2 regions of the Paraburkholderia sp. BR14320 genome follow, and region 2 is predicted to be linked to the other one. Evidence: predicted binding sites of a transcription regulator. Region 2 holds the regulator's gene; the other holds the start of a gene.
What was found. The regulator FNR, encoded in region 2, switches genes on or off when oxygen is low (the NO sensors DNR and NnrR bind a similar motif). The targets are predictions, from matches to a motif close to TTGATNNNNATCAA.
Positions count from the first base shown of each region.

Region 1: the regulator FNR is predicted to act here: its motif matches at 2,200-2,213, upstream of AB3X89_RS07690 (basic amino acid/polyamine antiporter).

Region 1 covers NZ_JBFPKG010000005.1:177,873-187,174, forward strand. Annotated here, with positions in the region: gene AB3X89_RS07680 (response regulator) at 1-625, shown strand, start outside; gene AB3X89_RS07685 (ATP-binding protein) at 622-1,965, shown strand; gene AB3X89_RS07690 (basic amino acid/polyamine antiporter) at 2,347-3,768, shown strand; gene arcA (arginine deiminase) at 3,819-5,078, shown strand; gene AB3X89_RS07700 (RcnB family protein) at 5,357-5,692, shown strand; gene AB3X89_RS07705 (MFS transporter) at 5,794-7,050, opposite strand; gene AB3X89_RS07710 (GAF domain-containing protein) at 7,047-7,610, opposite strand; gene AB3X89_RS07715 (MFS transporter) at 7,650-9,077, opposite strand; gene AB3X89_RS07720 (gamma-glutamyltransferase family protein) at 9,146-9,302, opposite strand, start outside.
Region 2 covers NZ_JBFPKG010000001.1:7,730-17,031, reverse strand. Annotated here, with positions in the region: gene AB3X89_RS00095 (universal stress protein) at 1-651, shown strand, start outside; gene AB3X89_RS00090 (universal stress protein) at 674-1,141, shown strand; gene AB3X89_RS00085 (universal stress protein) at 1,227-1,688, opposite strand; gene AB3X89_RS00080 (response regulator) at 1,937-2,344, shown strand; gene fnr (fumarate/nitrate reduction transcriptional regulator Fnr) at 2,361-3,143, shown strand; gene AB3X89_RS00070 (PAS domain S-box protein) at 3,266-4,366, shown strand; gene AB3X89_RS00065 (universal stress protein) at 4,400-4,870, opposite strand; gene AB3X89_RS00060 (universal stress protein) at 4,921-5,940, opposite strand; gene AB3X89_RS00055 (zinc-dependent alcohol dehydrogenase family protein) at 6,067-7,053, opposite strand; gene AB3X89_RS00050 (DUF3564 domain-containing protein) at 7,317-7,691, shown strand; gene AB3X89_RS00045 (helix-turn-helix transcriptional regulator) at 7,822-8,934, opposite strand; gene AB3X89_RS00040 (helix-turn-helix transcriptional regulator) at 9,052-9,302, shown strand, end outside.

The sequences.
Region 1 (9,302 bases), on a different contig from region 2:
GATGCGCGCCGCGCTCGAGAACGGCGCACCCGACCTGATCGTGCTCGACCTGATGCTGCCCGGCGAAGACGGCCTCGTGCTGTGCCGCGAGCTGCGCGCGGGCAAGTTCCGCACGGTGCCGATCCTGATGCTGACGGCGCGCAGCGAGGAAGCGGACCGCATCGTCGGCCTCGAAATGGGCGCCGACGATTACCTGACCAAACCGTTCGCCGCACGCGAGCTGCTCGCGCGAATTCGCTCGGTGCTGCGCCGCGCGCGCATGCTGCCGCCCGGCATGGAGGTGACGGAGTCGGCGCCGATGCTGTGCTTCGGCGACTGGCGGCTCGACACGACCGCGCGCCATCTGCTCGATGCGGACGGCACCGAAGTGGCGTTGAGCGGGGCGGAGTACCGTCTGTTGCGCGTGTTTCTCGATCACCCGCAGCGCGTGCTCACGCGCGACCAGCTGCTGAACCTGACCCAGGGACGCCAGGCCGATCCGTTCGACCGCTCGATCGATCTAATGGTGAGCCGCCTGCGCCAACGCCTGCGCGACGGCGCGCGCGAGCCGCGCTACATCAAGACGCTGCGCAGCGAGGGCTACGTGTTTTCGGCGGCGGTGACTGCGATCGGAGATCCGCAATGAACGTTTCTGCATCACCGTCGTCGCTGCGCTGGCCTCATTGGCCGCGCACCCTGTTCGCGCGGCTCGCGGTGATTCTGTTCGTCGGGCTCGCGCTCGCGCAGGCGCTGTCGTTCTGGCTCACGATGACCGAGCGAGACCAGACGATGACCGGCATCATGATGGGCTACATCGAGCGCGAGGTGGCGAGCTCGGTCGCGCTGCTCGACCATCTGCCGCCCGACGAGCGCGCCCAGTGGCTCCCGCGCCTTGCGCGGCGCAGCTACGAGTTCGTGCTCGGCCCAGGCGTGCCCGGCGCACCGGTCGACGCAAGCCTGTCGGCGCGCGTCGCGCAATCGATCGGCGACGGCATCGGCACGCGTTATCCGTTGACCGTCAACGCGGTGCCCGGCGATCGCGAGCGTCTGCAGGTGCACCTGAAACTGAGCGACGGCACGCCGCTCACCATCGACCTGCGGCCGATGTCCGGCGCTCCGTTGTCGCGCTGGCTGCCGCTCGTGCTGACGCTGCAGCTGCTCGTGCTCGGCGCCTGCTGCTGGCTGGCGGTGCGCCTCGCGACGCGCCCGCTCAATCAGCTCGCAGTCGCGGCCGACACGCTCGGCCCCGACCTGAAGGCCGAGCGTCTGCCCGAAGCCGGTCCGTCCGAAGTGGCGCGCGCCGCGCGCGCGTTCAACGCGATGCAGGATCGGATCGCCACGTACATGACCGAGCGCATGCAGATTCTCGCGGCGATTTCGCACGATCTGCAGACGCCGATCACGCGCATGCGTCTACGCGTCGACACGATGGACGACGACAGCGAGGCCGCGAAGCTGCGCCAGGATCTGAAGGAAATGGAGGCGCTGGTCAAGGAAGGGGTCACTTATGCGCGTACGATGCACGGCACGACCGAGGTGCCGCGCCGCATCGATCCCGATGCGCTGTTCGATAGCCTCGTCTGCGATTACGTGGACGCCGGTCAGCAAGTGTCGCTGCACGGCCAGTTCGGCCAGTCGCTGACGTTGCGTCCGCAGGCGTTGAAGCGCATCGTCGGCAATCTGGTCGATAACGCGCTGAGGTACGCCGGCGCCGCGCAGATCGATATCGGCGCGTTGCACGATGGCGAGGCGACCGTGTCGGTGCTCGATCGTGGTCCCGGCATTCCGGCCGAGTCGCTCGAGACGGTGTTCGAGCCGTTCGTGCGACTCGAAGGTTCGCGCAATCGTCAAACGGGCGGCACCGGGCTGGGGCTCGCGATCGCGCGGCAACTCGCGCTCGCGATGGACGCGACGCTCACGCTGCACAACCGGGTTGGCGGCGGTCTCGAAGCGCGGCTGACGTTGAGGAAGTTGCGCGAGTCATAGTTGGACCCACAGCCCGCCACTACGAAATCATCGTCAGGCTTGGACCATCGATGACTTTCGCGCGTCATCTCGAGCTGTCGCTCAGCTGCTTATTAGTAGTTCTGAGCGACCATATTTTCAGCTCGCTTCAGCGATACCCCATCATTTGAGAAAACCGCGTTGATGATGCGATACGTCGCATCATTGTTAAATCATCGATACTCAATGCGACTTATCGATGCTCGCGGCGATAAATTGACAAACGTCAACGGACAGACCATTCTTTTCGTGTGGTGGTTGCAGAGTAACGCGGCTGATCGACAGCAAGATTGGCCGAGAGACACGTTTCGTTCGAATTTGATTACAGATCCTTGTTAAAAAGGTCACTAAAAAGGAATCCGAATGGCGTCCACTCCACAAAAGCTGTCAAAAATGCAACTCACCGGGATGGTCGTGGGCGGCATGGTCGGAGCCGGAATATTTTCCCTACCGCGTACATTCGCCGATGCCACCGGTCCGCTGGGCGCCCTGATTGCGTGGCTGATTGCGGGCACGGGCATGTATATGCTGGCGCGCGTATTTCAAACGCTTGCCGAACGAAAGCCCGAATTGGACGCCGGCGTGTTTGCGTATGCGAAAGCGGGCTTTGGCGACTATCCGGGCTTTCTTTCCGCATTTGGCTACTGGATCAGCAGTTGTATCGGCAATGTTTCTTACTGGGTGCTGATCAAGTCGACACTCGGCGCATTTTTTCCGGTGTTCGGCGACGGTAATACGGTCGTCGCGATCGTCGTTGCTTCGATCGGCATCTGGCTTTTTCATTACATGATCCTGAAGGGCGTGCAGCAGGCGGCCTTCATCAACAGTATCGTCACGGTCGCCAAGATCATCCCGATTCTGGTGTTCATCCTGATCCTGTTGTTTGGCTTTCGAATGGACCTGTTCCAGGCCAACCTCTACGGCGGCGGTCTCGAAGGCAATATTTTCGAGCAGGTGCGGGCCACGATGCTGGTCACGGTGTTCGTGTTCATCGGCATCGAAGGGGCAAGCGTTTATTCCCGCTATGCAAAGAAGCGCTCCGACGTCGGGCATTCGACGATACTCGGCTTCGTCGTCGTCACCTCTCTGATGGTGCTCGTGACGATGCTGCCCTACGCGGTGCTCGAGCGCGCGGACATCGCGGGGATGCGGCAGCCGTCGATGGCTGCGGTTCTCGAAGCGGTGGTCGGTCACTGGGGCGCGGTTTTCGTCAGCATAGGTCTGCTGATTTCGGTGCTCGGCGCTTATCTGGCCTGGTCGTTGATCTGCGCCGAAGTGTTGTTCTCGGCGGCGAGGACCGAAGACATGCCCGCGATCTTCGGCAAGGAAAACGTCAACAAGACGCCGGCCAATGCATTGTGGTTGACCAACATCGTGGTGCAGTTGCTCGTCATCAGCACGTACTTCTCGCGCGATGCATTCGCGCTGATGTTGAACCTGACGAGCGCGATGTCGTTGATTCCGTACCTGTTCGTCGCGGTGTTCGGATGCATGAACGCGAATCGCGGCGACGGTTACGACCTGCGCGCCGACGAGCGCCGGCGCGACCTGATCATGGCCGCAATCGCCGTGATCTATACGGCATTCATGATCTTCGCGGGCGGCCTGAAATTCATTCTGCTTGCCGCGGTGCTGTACGCGCCCGGCACAGCGCTCTACCTTTGGGCGCGGCGAGAGCAGAGCAAGAACGTTTTCATCACGTCCGATTGGTTCATCTTTACCGTCATCGTCATTGGCGCGATCATCGGCGTCTACGCCCTCGTAACCGGAAGGATCACAATCTAACGACAGCAGGTTGAACAGAGCGGGTCACCACTGATATTCAGGAGGTCATCATGGCGAACACGGACGCGAAAGCGGGTGAGTTGGGTGTCTACTCGGAAGTCGGGCAGCTGCGCAAAGTGATGGTCTGCGCACCGGGGCTCGCGCATCAGCGTCTTACCCCGAGCAACTGCGATGAACTGCTGTTCGACGACGTACTGTGGGTCGAGAACGCGAAGCGCGACCACTTCGACTTCGTCACGAAGATGCGCGACCGCGGTGTCGAAGTGGTGGAGATGCACAATCTGCTCTCCGAAACGGTTGCAGTGCAAGAAGGCAAGAAGTGGATTCTGGACAACCAGGTGGTTCCGAACCAGGTCGGCCTCGGCTTTATCGATGAATTGAGAAGCTATCTGGAAGGGCTCGACAATCGCAAGCTGGCCGAAACGCTGATTGGCGGGCTATCCACGCACGACTTCCCGGAAGCGCACGGCGGCAAGGCGCTGGAGGTTGCGAAGGAAGCGGCGGGCGGCACCGAATATCTGCTGCCGCCGTTGCCGAACACGCTGTACACGCGCGACACGACCTGCTGGATCTATGGCGGCGTCACGCTGAATGCGCTGTACTGGCCGGCCCGCCACGAAGAGACGATCCTGACCACGGCGATCTACAAGTTCCACCCCGACTTCGCCGGCAAGGTCAACGTGTGGTGGGGCGATCCGACCCAGGATCACGGTCTCGCCACGCTGGAAGGCGGCGACGTGATGCCGATCGGCAAGGGCGTCGTGCTGATCGGCATGAGCGAGCGCACCTCGCGTCAGGCCATCAGTCAACTGGCGGCAACGCTGTTCAAGAAGGGCGCGGCCGAGCGCGTGATCGTCGCGGCGATGCCGAAGATTCGCGCGGCGATGCACCTCGATACCGTGTTCACGTTCGCCGATCGCGATTGCGTGCTGGTGGCCCCGGACTTCATGGCGAAGACGCGCACCTATTCGTATCGGCCGAGCAGCCATCCGAGCGGCGTCGAATTGCACGCGGAGAACAAGCCGTTCACCGATGTCGTCGCCGAGGCGTTGGGGCTGAAGCATTTACGCGTGGTCGAGGCGGGCGGCAGCGACTATCAGCGCGAGCGCACGCAGTGGGATAGCGGTGCGAACCTCGTGTGCGCGGCGCCGGGCGTCGTCTATGCATACGACCGCAACACGTACACGAACACGCTTTTGCGTAAGCAGGGCATCGAGGTGATTACGATCGTCGGTGCCGAACTGGGCCGTGGACGAGGCGGCGGTCACTGCATGACCTGCCCGATCATTCGCGATGCGGTCGACTATTGATCAGCCAGGCGGACCGATCTGACGGCCGCGCGCGCGTGTGCCGTCGCCAGGCGGTCCGGCTTGAAGTCGAACTTCCTTTTACTATACTTTTTAACGACTTACGGTCAGGCCTGAAATATCGAATTTGACATCTCGCAATTTGCAAAGATTACATTCGATAGACCAGCGATCGCTGCAATGAAGTTCGAATTAATGAATCTGCGAGTAGCTGGACGATTATTTTTCACGTCAATCACGTGAATGCCCGGAGCTTTCTTCCACCGCACGGAGGTTCGAACATGAATAATCGCTTTGTTGCGCAACTCGTCGCGTTGTCGTTTGCCGGTGTGTCGGCGTTCGCGATTGCGGCTGGACCGCAGCCGCAAGACGAAGGCGGCCAGATGGCCGGTACTGGCCGTCAGCAGGTGATGCCGTCTATTCCGCATCGTGACTGGCACAAAGGCCAACGTGTGCCGACCGAATACCGTAATTACAATTTCATAATGGACGACTGGCGCGGACACGGCCTCAATGCGCCGCCGCGCGGCCATAAATGGCTGGGCGTCAATGGCGATTATGTGCTCGTATCGACGAACAACTGGACCATTTCCAACATCGTCGCCGGAAACGAGTAATGCTTCATCGTGGTGCCCAGGTAATCCGGCGACCAGAATCTAGCGCCGGGACCTGGGCATTACTTTGACACGACATGATCTTGTCATGGTCGCTATAAGGTTTACTGCTGCGTATCGTATAGACGGTCAGGAACGAACAATGCAGTCACGCCGCTCAAAAAGAACACCGCGCCGACCACGAGAAAGCCGAGTCCGATCGAGAACTGCGTCGCGATAAAACCAATGACGATCGGCGCCGCCCCCGAACAGAAGCGCCCGAGGTTATACGAGCCGCCCACCGCGGTGCCGCGCACCGACGTCGCGAAACTCTCCGACATGAACGTGCCGATCGTGCCGAGCGGCACGCCGTACAGAAAGCCGAAGAAAAGCATCAGCGTGGAAATGTTGTCGCGCGTATGCCAGAAAATGATCACGGGCAGAAACAGCGCCGCACCGATGCAGCCGAGCACGTACACGCCGCGCCGGCTCCAGCGATCACCGAGCCAGCCCGCGAAGATCTTACCGATGAAGGCGACCACGTACGTGCCGATCATATAGCCGGTCAGCGAACTGAACTTGATGTGCAGTTCTTTCTCGAGGTATGTCGGCAGCCAGTTGTTCAGACCGTAAAAGCCGGACAGCACGAAGATCGACGCGAAGGTCCACAGGATGAACATCGTGCGTGCCTGGCGGTCGCGGAAAATCTGCGCGTAGCGATTGTCGACGAGCCGCGTCTTGCTTGCACGGTCGGCGGCACGGCTCGCGAGCCATGCGGCCGGTTCGGGAACCGCGAACTTGATCGCGAACGCGAGCAGCACCGGCACGGCCGACACGTAGTACAGCGTGCGCCAGCCGTATTGCGGCAGGATCCAGTTGCTGAGCGCGATCACGACGATATAGCCGGCCGAAATGCCGGTTTGCAGCATACCGAGTACCAGCGAGCGCCGCTCGGTCGGCACGTATTCGGCGACCAGGGTGGTGACTAGCACCATGCAGCCAATGCCGAGCGAACTGATGAAGCGCACCGCCGCGAATTCGACGAAGCTGTGCGTGAACCCGAGCATCCCCGCGCCGAGCGAGAACAGCGCGAGCGCCCAAGCGATGACGCGCACGCGCCCCAGACGATCGCTCGCCCAACCGCCGGCAATGCCGCCGATCGCCATGCCGAGCAAGGTCAGACTACCGAGCGCGCCCGCTTCGACGTTGGTCAACCCGAAGTCGTCCTTGATGCGCGACAGGGTCAGGCCGTACATCATCACGTCGGCGCCATCGGCGATCAGCGCGAGGTAGCCGAGCACGAAGACCAGCACCCAGCGGCCTTGCGAGACGGCCGGATGGGGCACGGCTCGATAGCGTTGCAGATCGGATGGTGTTTTCATGAATGCGCGGCGCAAGCGGGGGATTGCGTACTGTGTTTGATGAGAGCGGGGGCAAGGAAGGCGCCGATCAGCAGGCCCATGCTTTCATGACGGCCGGTGTACCAGCCTTCCTCGTGCGTCAGGTTCATCGTACCGATGCACACGCCGTCATAGGCGATCGGGATGTTCAGGATCGAGCCGAGGCCCATCCCTGTCATCACTGCATGATCGTCGAAGGCCTCGCGAATGCCTTGCGACGTTGCGGCGCGAAACGGCTTCAGTTCCTGGAGTATCTGCCGCGCCCACGCGGTGCCTTGCTTCCGCTTGCGGCCGCCCAGTGGATAGACGTCCGGCATGTTCGTGTAGACCCGTTCGACCTCGTGACGCCGCGCGTCGTAGGACATGATCGTGATCAGGCTCAGGCCTATCGCCTTTGCCGCCACGGCGTGAACCGCGCGGAACAGCTCGAGCGGTTGGTCTTTCGCGCGCATCGCCAGCGCGAGGCGTTCGAGGTCCGCGATATCCAGCATCTGGGTATCGTGCGGTGCTGATCCGGTCAGGTTGCCTTGCATCGTTTGCATCGCGTTTGGATCGGGAAATGTGAAAAGTCGCAGTGCGGTTCAGCCGTGCATGCGGGTGGAGTTCAGCTGGCCTCGCGCGTCGCGGGCCGGTTCGAGTTCGCTCGCTTCGATATCTTCGAGCGAGCGATTGCGCGTTTCGATGCCGAGGAAGAACACCACGCATGCGCCGATCACGAGCACTGTCGTGGTCATCGCGAACACACCGAGGAAGCCGAACAGCGGATAAACGAGGCCGACGAGAATCGGCGCGCTGACCGAGCCGATGCGGCCGAACGATGACGACGAACCCGTGCCCGTGGTGCGCACCGCGGTCGGAAACACCTCCGGCGTATAAGCGTAGACGCCGGCGAATGCGCCGTTCATGAAGAACGACAGCGCAATGCCCGCGGTCATGATCTGTATGCCGGTGTGAGAAAACGCTAGCGTGATCGCGGCGATACCGCCGAGCAGCATGTAGGAAGCGACCACCGCCTTGCGCCCGATCTTCTCGTTGAGCCAAGCGGCCGAGAAATAGCCGGGAATCTGCGCGCCATAGATCGCGATCGAATAGCCGAAGCTCTTCGTCATCGTCAGTCCTTCCTTGACGAGCAGGCTCGGGATCCACGAGAAGAACGAGTAGTACGCGAACGCAACCGAGAACCACATCAGCCAGCTGACCGCGGTCGTGCGCGCGAGTCGCGGCGACCACAGCGTCACCACGTTGCGCCATGCGTTGCCGCGCGCCGGCGTCGAGACCGGCGTGGGCACCGCGTGAAGCGCGTTGCTTGCGCTCACCGGAGCAAGCGCGATGCCGCGCTCGACGAACGCTGCTTCGATGCGGCCGACAATGCCGTTCGCCTCGTCCGCACGACCCTGGCTTTCGAGCCAGCGCGGCGATTCGGGCAGCGTCCGGCGCCACCACAGCAGCATCACGACTGGCAGCGACGTGATCACCGCCAGATAGCGCCAGCCGTCGGCGAAGTTGCGCACCACCGCGAAACCGAGAATCGACGAGGTTAGATAGCCGAACGACATGAACCCGACCAGCGCGCCGCAGAAAATGCCGCGATAGCGGCGCGGCACGAACTCGGCGAGAAACGGCGCGATCACCACGGTCTCCGCGCCCGAACCGAAGCCCGCGACGACGCGCAATGCGAAGAACGTGTGCCAGTCTTGCGCAGTCGCGCTCGCGAGCGACGCGACGCAATAGATGGCGAGCGCGCTCATCATGATGCGGCGTCGGCCGATCACGTCGGCGAGCACACCCGACAGGAATGCGCCGAAAAAGTAGCCGATATAGGTGCTGCTCGCGACCAGCCCGGTCTGCGCGCTCGTCAATTGCCACAGCTTGCTGACGACCGGCAGCAGAAATGCGAGCGACGACGAATCGAGTCCGTCGAACATGTACCCGAGCCCGCCGATCAGCAGCAGTCTGCGGTGAAAGCTCGATATGGGAAGTCTTTCCAGACGGGCGGCGACGGCGGACACGGCAACTTCTCCTGAGGAAATGGCGCGACGAGGCCGCGCGTTCTGTGCTGATGGCTGCTTCGGGCCGCTTATCGGCCGATCGCGTAGGCCTGCATCTGACGCGGCGTGGCCGCGCCTCGCATCAAACCGTTGCGGATCGCGACCGCGCAGACCCGGCCGAGCGCCCACGGCTCCGCAACGGTGAGATCGTGGCCGCGCGCGCGCAGTTCGGCGAGCGTACTGTCC
Region 2 (9,302 bases):
CTGCGTCACGAGCGTGCCAGCGCGCTGGAGCGGCTGTTCCGCGCGGAACTCGCGCGCGCGAACGTCGACGGCCACTGGATCGCCGCGAACGGCTACGCGAACGACGTCGTGCCGCCCTATGCGCGGGTCGCCGATCTCGTCGTGCTCGGCCAGACCGACCCGGCCGACCCCGAGGCGTTCGTCGCCGAACAGTTCGTCGAGCACATCGTGCTGTCGGCCGGGCGCCCGGTGTTGCTGGTGCCGTCGAGCGGCACCTTCGCGGCGCCGGGCCGCCACGCGCTGATCGCGTGGGACGGCAGCCGCGAAGCGACCCGCGCGATCCACGACGCGCTGCCGTTCCTCGCGCATGCGGCAAAAGTGACGCTGCTGACGGTGCATTCGTCCGCCGATCGTCCGCCGCAGGGCATGGCTGCGGGCGACGACATCGCCCTCACCGTCGCGCGTCACGGCGTGAAGATCGACGTGCGCGAGCTGAGCGTCGCGGACCGCACGCCGGTCGGCGACGCGCTGCTGTCGCAGGCGGCCGACCTCGGCTGCGACCTGATCGTGATGGGCGCCTACGCACATTCGCGCCTGCACGAAGTCGTGCTGGGCGGCGCGACTCGCACGATGCTCGAGTCGATGACCGTGCCGGTGCTGTTGTCGCACTGAAGTGCGCGCTTAAGGAGCCGCCATGTTTCACCGCCTACTCGTCGCGCTCGACGGCAGCGCCACCGCCTCGCGTGCGTTCGACGCCGCGCTGACCCTCGCCGCCGAATCGGGCGCCGAGCTGATGCCGCTGTACGTGATCGACGTACCCATCATCGCTTACGACGCGCCCGGCTTCGACCCTTCCACGATCGAGGACGCGTTCATCGAGGAAGGCAAGCGGATCGCGGCCGACGCCCAGAACCGGATGAGCGCGCGCGGGGTCACGGGCACGGCCCGCACCGTCGAAGCCGCGATCACCGGCGAAGACGTCGCGCATCGGATCGTCGAAACGGCGCGCGAATGGCACGCCGACGCGATCGTGATGGGCACGCATGGCCGCCGCGGGTTTCAACGGCTGATGCTCGGCAGCGTCGCCGAGCGCGTGCTGCGCCGCGCCTGTTGCCCGGTGCTGATGATTCCCGCCCAGGCGAGCAGCGCGGCGCGCGCTTAGTCAGCCCCGGCGAGCGCCGACAGCGGACTCACCTGAGCGAATCCACCTGAGCCGCTAGAAACCGGCTGCTGCGCGGCGCGGCGCTTCAGGGCCGCGGGTGGCCTTGTTCGTCATGCCGCACGATCAGCACCGGTATGTCGGTCGCCCGTACCAGCGACTCCGCGACGCTGCCGAGCAGAAAGCGCTGCACGCCATGGCGGCCATGCGTGCCCATCACGATCAGATCGGCCTGGATTTCGTCGGCGACGCGCGCGAGTACCGCCGACACGTTTTCGGCGTAAGCGTCGATCACCCGCACGCCGCCCGGCACCTGCGCCTCGCGCAACAGCTCGCGCGGCCCATCGAGCGCGCGGCTGGCGAAATCTTGCGCCGCGCTCGCCGGCTCCGGCTCGAAAGCCACGTCGGCATTGTTCGACCACTTGCCGTGCCCCACCACGCAGCAGGCTTCGAGCGTGGCGCCCGTCAGCTTCGCGAGCTTCAGCGCCTCGGCGAAGGCGCGCTGCGCGCTGGGACTGTCGTCGAGTGCAACCAGAATTCGTGCATACATGTCGGACTCCCTCTGAAAGCGCTGGCATGACCCGAAGTGGCGCCGTCGCGCGTTTGCACCGACAGTGTGAAGCGCGCGCCGCCACGCGGCTTGACGCAGGTCAACGGGCCGCCGCTCGGCGTCGCCGCCGCTGGACGACATCGCCAGCAAGCCACTAGGAATATTCCTACAACCACTGCCTGAACTCCTAGCACCGCTTAAAGCGCCGCCGATATATTTCCAAGGTTAGGTCGCCAATACTGGTCGGTATGGACAGCCCCCCGTCAGCCACCTTATCGAGAGTTTTTCTCGTCGACGATGCGACCGAGGTCCGGCGCCGGCTTGCTTGTCTGATCGCGCTGATTCCCGGCATCGAAATCGCCGGCGAGTCCGCGGGCGTCGAGCACGCGTTCGACGACATCGTCGCGAGTCGCGCCGATGTCGCGGTGCTGGACCCGTGTTTCTCGGGCAAGACCGACCTGCTGCTGCTCGCTGCGCTGTCGCGGGCGCGGCCGTCCATCGTCAGCATCGTGCTGACCAATCATGACGCGACGGCGTTTCGCCGCGCGTGCGAAGCGGCGGGCGCCGACTTCTTCTTCGACAAGACCTCGGAGTTCGAGCTCGCCTGCCGCGCCATCGAAGCGATTGCCTATGCGCGCCGTGCGCATCGGGTCTGACCGCCAGGAGCCGATCATGCAAGTTGCCGCAGTCCGTGAACCCCGCCACGACGCGCCTCGCACCTCGCACGTCGTACCGATCCACGTCGCGCCCAGCACCGCGGCGGCACGCCACGCCGTCACGCGCTGCTCCACCTGCGCGATGCGCGCGATCTGCATGCCGCCCGAGCTGACGCCGGACGAACTGAGCCGGCTCGACGCGTTGATCTGCTCGACGCGCTCGATTAAACGCGGCGACGCGCTGTATCGCGCGGGCGACGAGTTTCAAAGCATCTACGCGATACGCGCCGGCTCATTCAAAACCGTGGTCATGCATCGCGACGGCCGCGAGCACGTGACCGGGTTCCAGATTGCGGGCGACTCGCTTGGCCTCGACGGCATCGGCGAGGGCAAGCAGAATTGCGATGCGATCGCGCTCGAAGATAGCGTCGTGTGCATCATTCCGTTCGCGCAGCTAGAGGCGATCTGTCGCGAGATCAAACCGATGCAGCATCACATCTATCAGATGATGAGCGGCGAGATCGTGCGCGAATCGAGCCAGATGATGCTGCTGGGCACGATGACCGCCGAGCAGCGCGTCGCGACGTTCCTGCTGAATCTGTCGAAGCGCTTCAAGGCGCGCGGCTTTTCGGCCGCGGAGTTTCATCTGCGCATGACGCGCGAGGAAATCGGCTGCTTTCTGGGCATGAAGCTCGAAACGGTGAGCCGGATGTTCTCGAAGTTCCAGCGCGAACGCCTCGTCAAGGCGAACGGCAAAACGATCCGCATCGAAGACCCGGAACGACTGGCTCGGGTTTGAGCGTCGGCGCGGCGCTCGCCTCACGTTCGTTCGCGGGACATGCCGGGTGGAACCGGCGCTCCTGAACTGATATAACTCAGTGCGTTGCGGTACGCGACCTTGCGTGGCCGCCCGGAGGAGCGATGGGTCTATCGAGCGGCGAGTCTTCCTGCTTCACCAGTGTTGCGTCCGGGTCGGACGTGTCCGTCGAGGATCGCTATTTCATGTTGGTCGAAGCGGTACAGGACTACGCGATCTTCATGCTCGACCCCGCCGGCCGCGTAACCAGCTGGAATCCCGGCGCACAGCGCATCAAGGGCTACACGCCCGAAGAAATCATCGGCCAGCATTTCTCGAAGTTCTATACCCCGGAAGACATCGCGGCCGGCAAGCCCGCTCGCGAACTGGAAACCGCCGCAACCGTCGGCCGCGCCGAGGACGAAGGGTGGCGTGTGCGTCGCGACGGCTCGCGTTTCTGGGCCAACGTGGTCGTTTCCGCCGTGCACGATGCGTCGGGCGCGCTGCTCGGCTTCGCCAAGGTCACCCGCGACTTGACCGAGCGCATGCGTCTCGCGGAACTCGAACGCGCGAGTCAGGTATCCACGCACACGCAGATCGCCCGTGAAAACGAGCAGAAACGTATTGCACGCGAACTGCACGACGATCTCGGCCAACGGCTGACGGCGCTGAAAATGAGCGTCGCGCTGCTCGAAGCGAAGCTGAATCAGCAAGCCGACACCGAGCCGCTTGCGGCGCAAACGCATGAGCTGCAAAAGCAGATCGACTGGATGGCCGCTTCGCTGCGGCGCATCGCCGCCGATCTGCGCCCTCCGCTGCTCGACGACCTCGGACTCGCCGCCGCGCTCGACTGGTTGGCCGACGACTTCACGAAACGCTACAACGTGCGCTCGAGCGTGCATCTCGAACCGTCCGAGCCGGTATGCGGCGAATTCGCGGCCACGGCGCTGTTTCGCATCGTTCAGGAGGCGTTGACGAACGTCGCGCGGCACGCCAAGGCGAGGCGCGTACGCATCGACATGATCTGCGCGGGCCCGACCGTATCGCTCGATATCGACGATGACGGCGTGGGTGTCGCGCTGGATCAGTCGCAGGGAACAACTTCATTCGGGCTGCTTGGCATCCGCGAACGGGTGCGGCAGTTGCGCGGCAACGTGTCGTTCACCAGCTCGCCCGGCCACGGTTTCAGGATCTCGATCCAGCTACCAGCCGACGCGCTCGTGTAGTGCTCACACGCCGCCGCGCGCCGCTACCGGGGATTACTCCTCGGGCGCTTCCTCGCCGATCTGCTCGCGCATCAGCAACACCGGACAGGTCGAGAAACGCAGCACCCGCTCCGCCACGCTGCCGATCACGAGGCGCCGCACGCCGCGCCGCCCATGCGTGCCGAGCACGAGCAGATCGGCGTGGACCTGCTCGCCGTGGCGCAACACGATCGTGGCGACGTCGTCGGACAGGCTCTCCGACTCGATCATCGCGGGCCGGCAACGCACATCGGCGGCGGCGCAGGCCTGCTCGGCCTCCTCGAGCACCGAGTGGCCGTCCTGGCGCAATGCTTCGACTAGCGCGAGCGGGTCGTAATAGCCGGCATAGGAAAAGATCGGCGTCTTGTCGACTACATAAACCGGATGCACGACGGCCTTCGTCAACGCGGCGAGATTCACCGCTTCTTTGAGCGCGCGTTTCGAGAAAGTGCTGCCGTCTAGCGCGACGAGAATATGTTGGTACATGCCGATTCTCCACTGAGGTTGGATTTGTCAACGCGCGTGGCGCGCCCCTGCTACAGATAAAAAGGCCCGCCCGCACTGCCCGGATGCGGCTCCCGCCACTGGCCACGCAGCACCGCATCCGCCCGCAACGACGGCGCATCGCGCGGACACACGAGCACGGGACAAGCCGCGTCACGCAGCGTGCGCGACGTCACGTGTCCCGGCAATGGATGCGGCATGCCGCGCATGCCGTGCGAACCCATCACGATCAGGTCCGCGTGCCAGCGTTGCGCTTCGTCGAGAATCGCGGTCGACGCATCGCCGGAATCGTCGTTGAACTCGAGCAACGCGGTTTCCGCCGCGCGCCGGCTCTGTTCGAGCATCGCCGCACCGCGCCGCAATACATCGATTCGCTGCTGCAACACGACTTCGAACGGCAGCCATTCGCACCACGCAAAGCGGTCGTCGGCCGCGTAGACGACCTTGATGCACGAGTCGGGCGGCGCGACCGCGAGCGAGGTGCGCAGCGCGTCGAGCGCGGTGTCGCTGCCATCGATCGCGACCAGCACGCGGCCCACCGCCGCGGCATCGCTCATGTCGGTCGCGTCGGTCGCGTCGGTCGACCTCGCCGGCATATACAGCACCGGACGTCCGATCGACGCGACCAGTTCCTCCGGATCGATACGGCCACCCCAGCGATGTTCGCGCGAATGCGCGGCCACCGCGACCAGATCCGCATCCCATTGCGCCGCCGTATGAGCGAGCGCTTCGGCCGCGCCCTGATGCAGCGCGGTCAGATCGACGATTTCGGCGTCGGTCGCCGCGACGACGCCGTGCAACGCGATCACCGCGTCGCGCAGCGCAGCCTGCGCACCGTGCAGCATCGCGCGATGCGTCTCGCACCAGTCCGGATAGCTGAGCATCAGCGTCGGATAAAGCGCGGCCGGATTGCAAACGATATTGACGAGACGAAAGCGCGCGTCCGCGGCGACGAACTGCTGGGCGACGCGCGTGGCGAGCGCCAGTCCGGCGCCGCCCGCGGACGCGATCATCACGCGGTGAAAGGAGTTGCGCTCGGCGGCAGTGTTCATCGGCTTTCCTCGGATCGTCGCGCCTCGGCCCGTGACGGGGCCCCAACGGTGCGCGCTTACATAATGAACGCCGGCGCGGCGGGCGGCTTGATCTGTATCAAGCGACCATGGCCCGTGAGCAAATCATCAGCGGATCGCGAGCACGGCCGCGCCGGTCAGCTTGCCGTGGCGCAGATCGTCGAGCGCGCGGTTCGCGTCGCGCAACGGGTAGGTGGTCGTCTCGATCGCTAGCCGGGTCTCCGCGGCGCTGCGCATGAACGCAAGCCCATCGTCGCGGGTCAGATTGGCGACCGATACGACGCGCCGCTCGCCCCACAGAAACGCGTACGGGAACGACGGAATGTCGCTCATATGAATGCCGCCGCACACCACCACGCCGCCCTTCGCGACCGCCTGCAGCGCCAGCGGCACCAGTGCGCCGACCGGCGCGAACAGCAGCGCGGCGTCGAGTTCGCTGGGCGGCGCCTCGTCGCTGCCGCCCGCCCATGCCGCGCCAAGGCGCAGCGCGAGTTGCTGGGCCGCGTGATCGCCGGGACGCGTGAACGCATAGACGGTGCGCTGCTGGTGACGCGCGACCTGCGCGACGAGATGCGCGGCCGCGCCGAAACCGTAGATGCCGATCCGTTCGGCGTCGCCCGCCATGCTCAACGTGCGGTAGCCGATCAGACCCGCGCACAGCAGCGGCGCGGCCTCGATATCGCCGTAGTGCGGCGGCAGATGAAAGCAATAGCGGCTATCGGCGACCGTGCGCTCGGCATAGCCGCCGTCGATCGTGTAGCCGGTGAAGCCAGCGTCTTCGCAGAGATTTTCGCGGGCGGACAGGCAGTAGCGGCAGTGCCCGCAGGTGCGCCCGACCCACGGCACGCCGACCCGCTCGCCCACCTTGAAACCGCTGACGCCCGCGCCCAATTCGGCCACCACGCCGACGATTTCGTGGCCTGGAATCACCGGCCGTTTCGGATGCTCGAGTTCGCGATCGACCAGATGCAGGTCCGTGCGACACACGCCGCAGGCATGAACGTCGATCAGGATCTCGCCGGCGCCGGGCCGCGGATCCGGCACTTCCCGCTCGGTCAGCGTCGCCGAACTGCCGTCGAACACCATCGCTCGCATCGGGTTTCTCCTTCTGACGCTTCGGCGGCGGCACGCTGACGTCATGCAGACCGCGAGGTGCGCGCCGTTTTCATCAGATCAGCATAGGCGCGCCATTGTGTCGCGCGATCGGCCGCTGCCCTGAACCATTTGATCGAGGTCAATAAGGGCCGTTTCGCCGTCCGTACACTGATCTTATTCCTGATAGGCGCAGGACGCGCAAACGCTCGGGCAGCAGGTACCTGGCCAATCCGAACCAGTCATTTATATTGCGGAGACTTATCATGCGTTTGACCGTTCATCTCGACACGTTCGATCGTGTCAACCCGATGGCCTTCGCCATTCTCTGGCTCGACAAGGACACGCGGCGATGGTCGCGCGAAGGTCATTTCGCGCTCGACTTGCCCGAATGGGGCGCGTTGCATGTGGATTGCGGCAATACGCTGGTGTGCGCGCCGCATGGCACGGCGCCGGTCTGCGTGCTCGAGGGGCTCGATCTCAACCAGCTCGACGGGCCGTTCGAAGGCGAGATCGGCCGCGTGCAGTGGTGCGCGGACGGCGGCAGCAGCCTGATCAGCGGTCACTGGCGCGTGCAATGCATCGACGTCGAACAGACGGAACCGGAAAACAGCGTCTTCGCAACCGACGAAAACGCGTGAATGGGCGCGTCGTAACCGCCGAGGAGGCGATCGCCACGACTGCCGTCGCTGATCTCGAGCGCGTGCGGCCAGCGCACGCTTTGTGCTTCGTCCGCACGCCGTGGGCCTGTTTCACGCGACTGCCGCTCGATCAGCAATGGGGCGACGGCACCACCGCCGTACCACTCTGGACGTGACGAAAAGAGGCCTGGAGCTGCGTCAGGTTGTGAACATCGAGTTTCGCGTAGATTTTTCGCACGTGGTCGATCACAGTGTTTTCGCGAATACCCATCAGTTGCGCAATATCCCCATGCGAGCGTCGGAGCAACAGGTAAATGCAGAGTTGCCGCTGCCGTTCGCTCAAGCCAAGCTGAAATCCCCGCGTCTCGATTTCGAACGCGAGCGGAGGGAAATGCTCGGTGTAGTTAGCGATACATGCGTGGTCCGCGCTCACTGCTGCGTGGTCGAAGCGATACGCTCTGAACGTAAATCGACCGGCGGCGTTGAACCGTTCGAGGACAGGTGGCGCTGCGGCGCAGCCTCGCCAGATTCCGTTGAAATTGGCGAGTAGCGGCGCTAGCCAACCCGGGAGCCGGGTATGTTGCGCGTGGCTGACCGACTCTCCGCCTGCCAGCGCGAGCATCCGCATGCCGTCGTCGTTCTGCAACATGATCTTGCCGGTGTCGTCGGCCACGATAACCGACGAGCGGCCATCTTCCGTGTGATCGGGATGCCGGCCTTTGGGCGACGTGAGCGCATGCGCGATATGTGCCGACAAGGGTCGAATGTCGGCGAGATCCCGTTCGGAAAACGGCCGGCCGCCCGGCATTCTCTTGAGCGTCACGCTGCCCCACCCGCGCTTCCCATCGAAGGCCGTCAGTTCCAGGCTGTGCCGGATGTGCATAGGGCGGTAGAGCTCGTTATACATCGTGCTGTTGAGCAATACCCCGTCGTGGCGTGCCGAGTTTTCGTATCCTCGTCCGCGCCGCATCGCAGTCGAAAAGCTAACCCCCATCGCGTCAACCTGCATTTCCGTATTGTGCACTTCGGACATGTAGAGCGGCATCATTGCGTAGATGGCCTCGTTCTGGCTGTACATGTCGCTAAGCGCATACTGCGCGTCCGCGTAGAAGAACATGCCCCAGTCCGCGCCGACCAGCGTACGAAGCGTTTCGACGACGTGCGGAATGACGATGTGCGGATCAGATCCAAGCGAGCACAGTCGCCGGACGTGACCTGACAAAGCAGCGTGTTTTGAAGACATTTCTGTCTCCGGAATCGTAGAAATCCGCTATTCCTTTGGTTGCTTCATATACTGTCAGACGTTAGGCACGACTGTTACTCCCATTTGCGAGGGTATTGGTCCAGCGGAGATGTAAAGATGGGACGAGTCGATGACATTCATGCGGCGGTGCGGCTCGTCTATCAGGCGGCGCTCGATCCCGGGGAATGGCATGCGGCGCTCGATTCGGTCGTGAACGCTATTGGTGCACATAAAGCGGTGCTCAACGAAGTGACCGGAGATGCCGTTGGTGTCGTCGCGTCGACCGGCATCGACCTCTATTCCGCGTCACGACTGCACCGCGAGTTCGCGTCACGAATGCCGTACTGGATCAGCGCCATTCCGGCAGG